2 regions of the Pseudoalteromonas sp. P1-8 genome follow, and region 1 is predicted to be linked to the other one. Evidence: predicted binding sites of a transcription regulator. Region 1 holds the regulator's gene; the other holds the start of a gene.
What was found. Region 1 encodes sigma-54, which starts transcription at its own class of promoters, with help from an activator protein. Its sites were predicted from a motif close to GTTGGCACGNNNNTNGNNT; they were not measured.
Positions count from the first base shown of each region.

Region 2: a site for sigma-54 is predicted at 2,600-2,618, ahead of AN213_RS06270 (PAS domain-containing sensor histidine kinase). Genes of this name have one in related genera too.

Region 1 covers NZ_LJSO01000014.1:44,566-50,033, reverse strand. The annotation lists gene kdsC (3-deoxy-manno-octulosonate-8-phosphatase KdsC) at 1-123, shown strand, start outside; gene lptC (LPS export ABC transporter periplasmic protein LptC) at 120-674, shown strand; gene lptA (lipopolysaccharide transport periplasmic protein LptA) at 664-1,185, shown strand; gene lptB (LPS export ABC transporter ATP-binding protein) at 1,182-1,907, shown strand; gene AN213_RS16650 (RNA polymerase factor sigma-54) at 2,015-3,511, shown strand; gene hpf (ribosome hibernation promoting factor) at 3,539-3,826, shown strand; gene ptsN (PTS IIA-like nitrogen regulatory protein PtsN) at 3,830-4,282, shown strand; gene rapZ (RNase adapter RapZ) at 4,283-5,128, shown strand; gene AN213_RS16630 (HPr family phosphocarrier protein) at 5,142-5,414, shown strand.
Region 2 covers NZ_LJSO01000003.1:194,209-199,676, forward strand. The annotation lists gene AN213_RS06255 (flagellin) at 1-323, shown strand, start outside; gene AN213_RS06260 (sigma-54 dependent transcriptional regulator) at 466-1,905, shown strand; gene AN213_RS06265 (DNA-3-methyladenine glycosylase I) at 1,939-2,526, opposite strand; gene AN213_RS06270 (PAS domain-containing sensor histidine kinase) at 2,654-3,766, shown strand; gene AN213_RS06275 (sigma-54 dependent transcriptional regulator) at 3,763-5,166, shown strand; gene fliE (flagellar hook-basal body complex protein FliE) at 5,337-5,468, shown strand, end outside.

The DNA of each region.
Region 1 (5,468 bases):
ATTAAAAAGCTGGCTCATTACACCACATTATTACCAGGTGGCTTTGGAGCTGTGCGTGAATTAACTGATTTACTGATGTTAGAAAACGGTAAGCCGTTAACTAGCGATGGAACCAGCGCATGAATATAGCCCGTATTTTACTGAGTATTGTTTTTGTTTGTTGCATGGTGTGGTTATGGTACCCGTACTTTAACCAATCAACAGACACAATAACTAGTGAAGACGAGATCATCGCAACACCTGATTACACTGCTGTGGCGTTAAAGCAAACAGCGTATGATGAGCAAGGCAAAATTAGTCATAAAGTGGCTGCTGCTAAAATGGAGTTGTATCAACAATTAGGGTTTACCTTTTTTGAGCAACCTATTTTTACTATTTATGGCGACCAGCATGTTTGGCAAGTAAAAGCCAAAGAAGCCACATTGTATGAAAACGATCAGCTGATTTTTGAAGGGGATGTAGTTGCTAAAAACTTAACCCACAACGGCATGATTGAAGATATAAAAGCAGAAAACATTAATGTCGATATTGATAAAATGACCATGTTTTCTAAGCAACCTGTGACACTAACAGGACCGAATTTAAAGATTACCGGTAAAGGCTTAAAAGCCGATTTAAAAACCGAAATTGTTGAGTTAACTAACCATACACGAACCATATACTATGACCAATAAACTGAAGAAATTACTCCTGATCCCAAGCTTATTGATTGCCTTTTCGGGCGCAGCTGCCGAGCAAACAGGCGCTCAAATTAGCATTAGCTCAGATCGCCAAGTAGGTAAACTAAAAGATGGCGTTGGCATATTTGAAGGTAACGTAGAGATCGTGCATGGTAATCGTCGTATTACCGCTGAACGCCTTGAAGCACACGGCGGTGACACCGAGGGTACAGTAGAGTTAATTATTGCCACAGGTAAGCCTGCTTACTTCGAAGAAAAGCAAACTGATGGCACCGTGATGAGCGCCAGCGCCGAAGAAGTTCGTTATGATGTTGCAAAACGCTTCTTAACCTTAAATGGTGAAGCTGAAGTTACTCAAGCAGGTCAAAAAGTAACAGCAAAAAGCATTACCTATGATATGGCACAGCAGCTGATCAGTGCTGAAAAAGACGAAAACTCAACAGATCGTGTACACACTATTTTAGTGCCTGTTGAAAATAAAAAAGATAATAAAGGCCAACCATGAGCACATTAAAAGCAGAGCTTTTAGCTAAAAGCTACAAAGGCCGCCAAGTGGTTAAAAATGTCGGCCTTGAAGTTGAAGCGGGCAGCATTGTTGGCTTGCTTGGCCCAAATGGTGCAGGTAAAACCACCACCTTCTATATGATTGTAGGCCTAGTCCCAAGCGACAAAGGTAAAATCAGCATTGATGATAACGATATTACCCTTTTGCCAATGCACAATCGTGCCCGCTTAGGTATCGGCTATCTGCCACAAGAATCGTCAATTTTTCGAAAGTTAACGGTTTACCAAAACTTGATGGCTATTTTAGAAACCCGTAAAGATCTAAACAAAGCAGGTCGCGAAGAAACACTTAATAGCTTACTCGATGAATTTAGTATTCAACACATTCGTGACAGCCAAGGTATGGCGCTGTCAGGTGGTGAGCGACGCCGTGTAGAAATTGCTCGCGCATTAGCCGCTAATCCTAAATTTATCCTTTTAGATGAGCCTTTTGCTGGTGTTGATCCAATTTCAGTGTTAGATATAAAGAAAATTATTGAGCACCTAAAAAATCGTGGTATCGGTGTACTAATTACTGACCATAATGTTCGAGAAACCCTTGATGTTTGTGAAAAAGCCTACATTGTTTCTCATGGGGAGCTAATTGCATCAGGCACACCTGAGCACGTATTAGCAGACCAAACTGTACGCGATGTATATCTAGGCGAGCAATTCAGGCTGTAACCATTACGCCAGCGACTAGAGCATCTGCTAGACTTATAACAATGACAATAAATCGATAACTGTGTTTTTACAGTTATCGATAACTTTAAAAGGATTGTTAGGGATACATGAGGCAATCATTACAGCTGCGCATGGGCCAGCAACTTACAATGACTCCACAACTGCAACAAGCGATTCGTTTGTTGCAGCTCAGTACATTGGATCTCCAGCAAGAAATTCAAGAAGCGCTTGATAGTAATCCCCTACTTGAAGTGGAAGAAGCGGATTACAATGAAGAAAGCACCGGCAAGAATGAGCAAAAAGCGGAGTCTGACGATGTGCAAGTCAGCGCGTCTGCCGAAGAAGCACCTAGCGAGTACGAGCAAGAAAGTAGTGATGCTCTCAATAAAGACACCGTAAGCGATGACTTAGCCATGGATGTTACTTGGGATGAGTACATGAGTGCCGCCCCTTCAACATCGTCAGGGCCAATGCCTGAAGATGAATCTATCTATCAAGGTGCATCAACCGAAACCCTTCACGAATACCTAATGTGGCAATTACAGCTCACGCCATTTAGCCCTACTGATGAAGCGATTGCTGTGGCAATTGTAGAAGCTATCGATGATTCAGGTATTTTAACGGTAAGCTGTGAAGATATAGTCGAAAGCTTTAATCAAAATAACGATGAAGAAGAAATCGAACTTGATGAAGTCGAAGCGGTCTTAAAAAGAATTCAGTTATTTGATCCTGTGGGTATTGGCGCGCGCAGTTTACAAGAATGTCTGTGCATTCAGCTACGCCAATTCGATGCCGATACGCCATATTTAGCTGAAACTAAAATGGTTTTATCTGAGCATATCGAATTATTAGCGAGTCGCGACTATCGAACTTTGATGAAAAAGACTAAGCTTAAAGAAAACGAGCTTAAAGAAGTTATGACGCTCATCCACAGCTTAAACCCTAAGCCTGCGGATAGCATAGTACGCGAAGAGTCTGAGTACGTCATACCTGATGTATCAGTGAAAAAAGTAAAAGGTCGCTGGGTAGTCGAGTTAAACCCAGATTGTATGCCAAAGATTAGAGTGAACAGCCAATATGCAGCTATGTCTCGCTCAGTTAAATCAAGTAGCGACAGCCAATTTATTCGTTCTCACTTACAAGAAGCAAAGTGGTTTATTAAGAGCTTAGAAAGCCGTAACGATACGCTATTAAAGGTGACCAACTGTATCGTTCAACAACAACAAGCTTTCTTTGAACATGGCCCTGAAGCAATGAAGCCGATGGTGCTAAATGATGTTGCTGAAATGGTCGAAATGCATGAATCGACGATTTCACGGGTAACAACGCAAAAATATATGCATACCCCACGGGGTATTTTTGAGTTGAAATATTTCTTCTCAAGCCATGTCAGCACCGAAAATGGTGGTGAGTGTTCTTCTACAGCAATACGCGCTTTAATCAAGAAGTTAGTCGCTGCAGAAAACTCAGCTAAACCATTGAGTGATAGCAAAATTGCAGATATATTGGCTGAGCAAGGAATTAAAGTAGCTAGACGTACAATTGCAAAATATCGTGAGTCTCTAGCAATACCTCCGTCTAATCAGCGTAAGAGTCTGATTTAGACGTTTTACATAGAAGGAAAAATGCTTATGCAACTAAATTTAACTGGTCGTCATGTAGAAATCACAGATTCATTAAGAGACTATGTAAACACCAAGTTTGCGAAACTAGAAAGGCATTTTGACCATATTAATAATGTTCATGTCATTCTAGATGTAGAAAAATTAAGCCAAAAAGCAGAAGCAACTTTACATGTAAACGGAGGCGAATTATTCGCTTCTACAGAACATCAAGATATGTACGCAGCCATTGACTCACTGATCGATAAACTTGATCGCCAAGTCATTAAACACAAAGAGAAATTAGCTCGACATTAAATTATGAAACTAAGTTCACTTACTAACCAGGACTGCAGCAAAGCTGCGGTCCTTTTTAATAGCAAAAAAAGAATTCTTGAATATATCAGCGAACTGGCCCACCAGCAGCTTCCTCATTTATCGCAACAAGATATCCTAGATGCTTTACTCAACCGAGAAAAACTAGGTAGCACCGGCATTGGCCGAGGTATTGCTATTCCACATGGCCGAATGAGCGGCGCAGATGAGCCTCATGCATTTGTGATAGTGAGTGAATCCCCTATTAATTTTGATGCAATTGATAATCGTCCAGTTGATATTTTTGTGGCACTCATCGTACCAGATGGTGACTGTCAGCTTCACCTAAAGACCTTATCAACAATTGCTGATAGACTTAAAGATAAAGAATTTTGTAAACAGCTGCGTAGTGCTACTACCGATCAGCAACTGTTTCAGGTCATATCAGCAGAGGCATAAATGGAATTAATAATTATCAGCGGTCGCTCAGGCTCAGGTAAATCGGTCGCTTTACGAGTACTTGAAGACTTAGGCTATTATTGCGTTGATAATATTCCGGTTAATTTACTGCCTTCGCTCGTACGTAGTGTGTCTGATAACTACGATAAAATAGCGGTCAGTATCGACGTACGTAACTTACCGAAAGAGCAGCAAGAATTTAATGATATTCTTGAGTACCTGCCAGGTTTCGCAAACCCAACACTATTCTATTTAGACAGTGATGACCAAACTCTGATCAAGCGCTTTTCAGAAACACGCCGCTTGCATCCACTATCTATTGATTCTTTGCCGCTTGATCTGGCCATTAAACAAGAAAAAATCCTGCTTGATGTGTTGATCACTCGCGCTGACTTTATGATTGATACCACTGATCTGAGTGTTCATCAGTTAGCAGAATCAATTCGCGAAAAGATTTTAGGTAAAAAAGATAAAAAGCTAATTATTACTTTTATGTCGTTTGGCTTTAAGCATGGTATTCCAAAAGAAGCTGACTACGTTTTTGATGCACGCTTTTTACCTAACCCACACTGGGAACCTGATTTAAAGCCACTAACTGGCCTTGATCAACCAGTAAAAGATTACCTAGCTAGCCACAGCATAGTGCAAAAGTTCACTTGGCAAATACAAACCTTTGTGCAAACTTGGTTGCCACATTTAGAGCGTAATAACCGCAGTTACCTGACCATTGCTATTGGTTGCACCGGCGGCCAGCATCGCTCTGTTTACTTAGCGCAAACAATTGGTGAGAGCTTTGCCAAAAGCCATGCTAATGTAAAAATCCGCCACCGCGAACAAGACATTTAATTAGGCACCAACAATGCACGCTGAAGATACCTTTTTAATTCAAAACAAACTTGGCTTACATGCTCGTGCTGCTACTGTTTTAGCGCAATTAGCACTGCAATTTGATGCCAAAATTACGCTTTATCAAGATGATAAAGAAGCTGAAGGCGACAGCGTGTTAGCATTAATGCTACTTGAAAGTAGTCAGGGTAAAGAAGTTCGCGTTGTGTGTGAAGGCCCTGACGCCGATGCTGCATTAACGGCAATCGGCGAATTAATTGCACAACGCTTCCACGAGCAAGAATAGCATTTGCTAAGACTTCAAGGTTTACGGTAAACTTAATTCGGATATTTAAAATTC
Region 2 (5,468 bases), on a different contig from region 1:
GTAGTATTGCTTCAGTTATTGCAGGAATCGATATTTCAACCCAAGCAGGAGCTCAAGCTGCGATTGATATTAGCGACCAAGCAGCTGAAGAAATTAACACGCAAAGAGCTGAGCTAGGCGCTTTTCAAAACACCTTGGCGAGTACGATAAAAGGTTTAGGCAACCAGCGAGAGAACATTGCTGCGAGCCAAAGCCGAATAGAAGATACTGACTATGCAAAAGCTGTGTCTGATCAAGTAGCTAATGATATTTTATCGCAAGCATCGATTGCCTTACGTGGTCAGGCAAATCGTTCAGCCGAATCTATATTAGGTTTACTTTAATTCTTTAGTATTAAATTTTAGTGCTAAGTGACTATTTTTTGGCGTTGATGTCAATAAATTGCCGCTTAGCGCTTGCATCCCTCCTAAACTCGCTTACAATTTAGAAATTAACTAACCTCGTGGTAACTGTGGTTCGCCAATAATGATCTTAATTTTAGACAATAATAATAATCGTGCGATAGGTTTACATGCAGCACTTACCTTCATTGGTGAAACTGCACAATTAGTTGATGAGACTTCATTACAGTCTTTTTGTGAAAAACATCAACAGCAAGAATGCATGGTCATTCTTGGTGCTTTACAGCAGCTAAATCACGAGGCTGTGATCAAACAGTTTCCAGCCATTCCGTTTTTATTAATTGGTGAAACACTCAAACCGTTACTAAGCATTGCTAATGTAGTTGGTTTAATTTGTGAGCCGTTTAACCATGATGTAACTACTCAGCTATTGCATGATTGTCAGCAATATCAGCGCATGCTACCGGGTGACCATAAACAAGCTAAATCTAACAAATCGTTTGATGGTTTAGTCGGTGAAACCGAAGCTGTAAAAGATGTGCGCTTTTTAATTGAACAAGTAGCAAAAACCGATGCAAATGTACTGATCTTAGGTGAGTCAGGCACAGGTAAAGAAGTTGTTGCACGTAACGTTCATTTACTCTCTAAACGCAATACCGGGCCATTTGTGCCGGTAAACTGTGGTGCTATCCCAGGCGAGCTTCTTGAAAGTGAGCTATTTGGCCATGAAAAGGGGGCTTTTACGGGGGCTATTTCTGCACGAAAAGGGCGTTTTGAATTAGCGCAAGGCGGCACGCTGTTTCTAGATGAAATTGGTGATATGCCTTTGCAAATGCAGGTTAAACTACTGCGTGTGTTGCAAGAGCGTAGCTATGAGCGAGTAGGGGGTACTAAGCCTATTCAAGCAGATGTACGCATTATTGCTGCGACTCACCGCAACCTTGAAGAAATGATTGAAAAGGGCGACTTCCGTGAAGACCTTTTTTATCGCTTAAACGTGTTTCCAATTGAAAATCCTTCGCTTAGTGAGCGTGCTGACGACATTCCTCTGCTTTTAAAAGAGTTAATGCGTCGTGTGAACGAGCAAAGTGGCACAACGGCCAAATTCACTGAGCGTGCGATTCAAAGCTTAAAAGAGCATGCGTGGCCGGGGAATATTCGTGAACTTGCTAACTTAGTTGAACGCATGGTGATCATGTTCCCTGATAAAGTAGTTGATGTGCCAGACCTTCCAGCTAAATATCGTTATATTGAAGTTGAGGCTTATGAGCCTGAGTATCCAGAAGAATTGATGGAGCGAGATGCTTTCAACGATATTTTCAGTACAGGCTTTAGTGATTATGATGATGAAGAACCTGATGTACCAGCAACAACGGTTGACTCAGGTTTACTACCAGATGAAGGGATTGAGCTCAAAGAGTATCTTGCTGAGCTAGAAATCAGCTTAATCAGCCAAGCATTAGAGCGCTATGATTACGTTGTTGCACGAGCTGCAGAAATTTTAGGTGTTAGGCGCACCACACTGGTCGAAAAAATGAAAAAATATAACCTAACGCGTGACTAAGCCGCGTTAGGTTTCTTCCTCGGTTTTATCTCTTTAATATTCACTAATTATCTCAGCTTTTCTAAAGCAATCATTGCTATGGTCATTTACCATGCCACAGGCCTGCATGTGGGCATACACCGTAGTAGGGCCTAAAAACTTAAAACCGCGCTTTTTTAAATCTTTGGCGAATGCTGTTGAGGCTTCAGTAATAGCCGGGTAATCCTCTAATTTATCAAGATCGTTTACCAACGGTTTGCCACCAACAAACTGCCATTGGTAATTTGAGAAACTGCCAAACTCTTTTTGAATCTCAATAAAACGTTGCGCGTTATTAATAGTGGCGGCGATTTTAGCGCGATTACGAATAATACCTTCAAACTGCATTAATCGTTCGGCGTCGTCTTCGGTCATTTTGGCAACCTCTTCGACAACAAAGTTTTTGAAGGCACTGCGATAGCCATCACGCTTTTTAAGTATGGTATACCAACTCAGTCCCGCTTGTGCTGACTCTAAGGTTATAAATTCAAATAAGCGGTGATCATCATATAATGGCACCCCCCATTCTTGGTCATGATAGGTCACATAATCTTCTTTGCTGGTATCGAGCCACGGGCAACGACAATGGTGTTCTTTTTGCATTATTCCCTCGCGATTGTCATTTTTTTGTCAGTGTTGTTTTGTCTTTAATTTATTGAAATAAAACAAAAATAAATTTGGTACGGATTGTGCATTTAGCTAGGTAGACACGATTTTTTGAGTATCGATTATGGCCTTAGCAAATGTCCTAAAACCACAATTTATCACAGCCAAACAATATAACCCATGCTTACAACAAGAAGAGTATGTGGGTGAGTTGAGTGAGCTGCGCCAACAAGCCAGTTGGTTAGGTCATTTGGTTGATACCATGCCTGCGGGTGTGGTGGTTTTAGATGGCCGAGGCATGATCGCAAAAGCCAATCAAATTGCCATTGATATGCTAGGTGAACCCCTCGAAGGTGAAAAGTGGTTTAGCGTAATTCAACGCTCATTTCGACCACAGCAAGACGATGGACATGAAGTATCACTTAAGGATGGCCGTTTAATAAAGCTTGATATTACTGCGCTTGCTCCAGAGCCAGGGCAGTTAATTTTAATGACAGATTTAACTGAAACCAGGCGATTACAAAAGCGAGTAGCACATATGCAGCGCTTAAGTGCGCTTGGCAAAATGGTCGCTTCGCTTGCTCATCAAGTCAGAACACCGTTATCTGCGGCCATGCTTTATGCTGCCAATTTAGGCTCAAAGCGATTGCCAGAAAGCTCGCGTGGCAACTTTCATACGAAGCTAATGTCGCGTTTAAAAGATTTAGAAACCCAAGTGAACGATATGCTGTTATTTGCCAAAAGTGGTGAGCAACAAGTGGTCGAAAGCGTTTCAATGCAACAGTTACTTAATGAAGTAAAAGCCGGTGCTGATGCTATGGTTGCACAAAATAACAGTGAACTTAGCGTGAACTTGCCTGAGCCAGATATTGAAATTATGGGTAATAAAACTGCTCTGGCGAGTGCTATTCAAAATCTGATCCACAACAGTATTCAAATTATTGGCTCTGAGGCTGTGGTAACCCTGAGTGCCGAACGTGACGAAACCAGCGAAAACTGCGTTCGCATCAGTGTCAGTGATAATGGCCCAGGTGTTGATTTACGTCATGCGAACAAATTATTCGAACCTTTTTACACTACCAAAAGCCAAGGCACGGGGCTTGGACTTGCAGTTGTAAGTTCAGTCGCCAATGCGCACCAAGGACGGGTTGAAGTGACTAATAATGCTCATGGGGGAGCATGTTTTAGTTTGATCTTGCCAATTAGTGCAGAACCAATGTCAGCGGAGGCAAAATGAATACTAACTCTATTTTAGTCGTTGAAGACGACGCAGGCTTACGAGAAGCACTGATTGATACCCTTGAAATGTCGGGTATTGATTGCGTTGCTGCAGATAGCGCTGAACAAGCGATGATCTTGCTTAAGCAAAATAGCTATTCATTGGTTGTTAGTGATGTGCAAATGGGCGCTATGAGCGGCCTTGACCTACTACGTAGCATTAAACTTAATTACCCTGAGTTGCCGGTATTAATGATGACGGCCTATGCCACTATCGATGATGCTGTAGAAGCAATGCGTTTAGGCGCGATTGATTATATGGCAAAACCGTTTGCACCAGAAGTGCTTCTTAATATGGTGAGTCGTTATTTGCCTGAAAAGGAAAAAGAAACCGATGGCCCAATCGTTGCCGATCCATCAAGTATTAAACTATTAGAGCTCGCGAGCAAAGTTGCCCGCTCAGATGCCAGTGTCATGGTACTCGGCCCAAGTGGCTCGGGTAAAGAAGTCTTGGCTCGTTTTATCCACGATAAATCAAATCGTAGCGATGCTCCCTTTGTGGCTATTAACTGTGCTGCTATTCCTGAAAACATGCTTGAAGCAACCTTATTCGGTTACGAAAAAGGGGCGTTTACCGGCGCGATTCAAGCTTGCCCGGGTAAATTTGAGCAAGCTCAAGGTGGTACCATCTTACTAGATGAAATCACTGAGATGGATTTAGGCTTACAAGCTAAATTACTGCGTGTACTTCAAGAGCGCGAAGTAGAGCGCTTAGGCGGTCGTAAAACGATAGAGCTTGATGTTCGCGTTCTAGCTACAAGTAACCGAGATTTAAAAGAAGCAGTGAGCGAAAATCTATTTAGAGAAGATTTATATTATCGCTTAAATGTATTCCCGCTAATGTGGAAACCATTAGCCGAGCGTCCTGGCGACATTATTGTATTGGCTGAGCATTTAATAGAGCGTCATTGCCTGAAAAGTAAAGAGCCTATCGCTCAACTAAGTGAGGGTGCGAAACAAAAGCTACTATCTCATGCTTGGCCTGGTAACGTACGAGAGCTTGATAACGTTATTCAACGGGCGTTGATATTATGTGATGGGAATAGTATTCATCAAGATGATGTCTTTATTGAAGAGTTGCTTACGGTTGATATCAAGCCAGTCGCTACGCCGCCACACAACGCACCGGTATATCAAGAACAGCCTGTTGAAGTTAATTTAGATACCGTGCCACAAGTGAGTGAGCAAGGTAATTACAAAGACGAGCTGAAAGACAAAGAGCATCGTATTATTTTAGAAACCTTAGCGCGTTGTAACGGTAAGCGTAAAGAGGTTGCAGAAACCTTAGGTATTAGTCCGCGCACGTTACGTTATAAACTGGCGCAAATGCGAGACTTGGGTATAGCCTTACCTGCATAAACTCCTTCCAAAAAGTTGCTCAAACAAGCTCACATTTTTGTGAGCTTGTTTGCTGTCAAAACTCTGACATGTGAAATTAATGATTCAAGTAGTTGAATTTACTTGCTTTATTTTGTGGCACGGTTTGTGCTTTATCAGTGCATAAGTAAACTGCATTGTCAGAGAGTATTATGAAAGTTCAAAACAGCGCATTATTTCAAGAAATGCAAGCTATGGCTTCAGAAGTAGGCCGTAGTAACTCAATTAATAATTTACCAACACAAACTCAGCCAACATCGTCGGCACAGTTTGGTGATTTACTT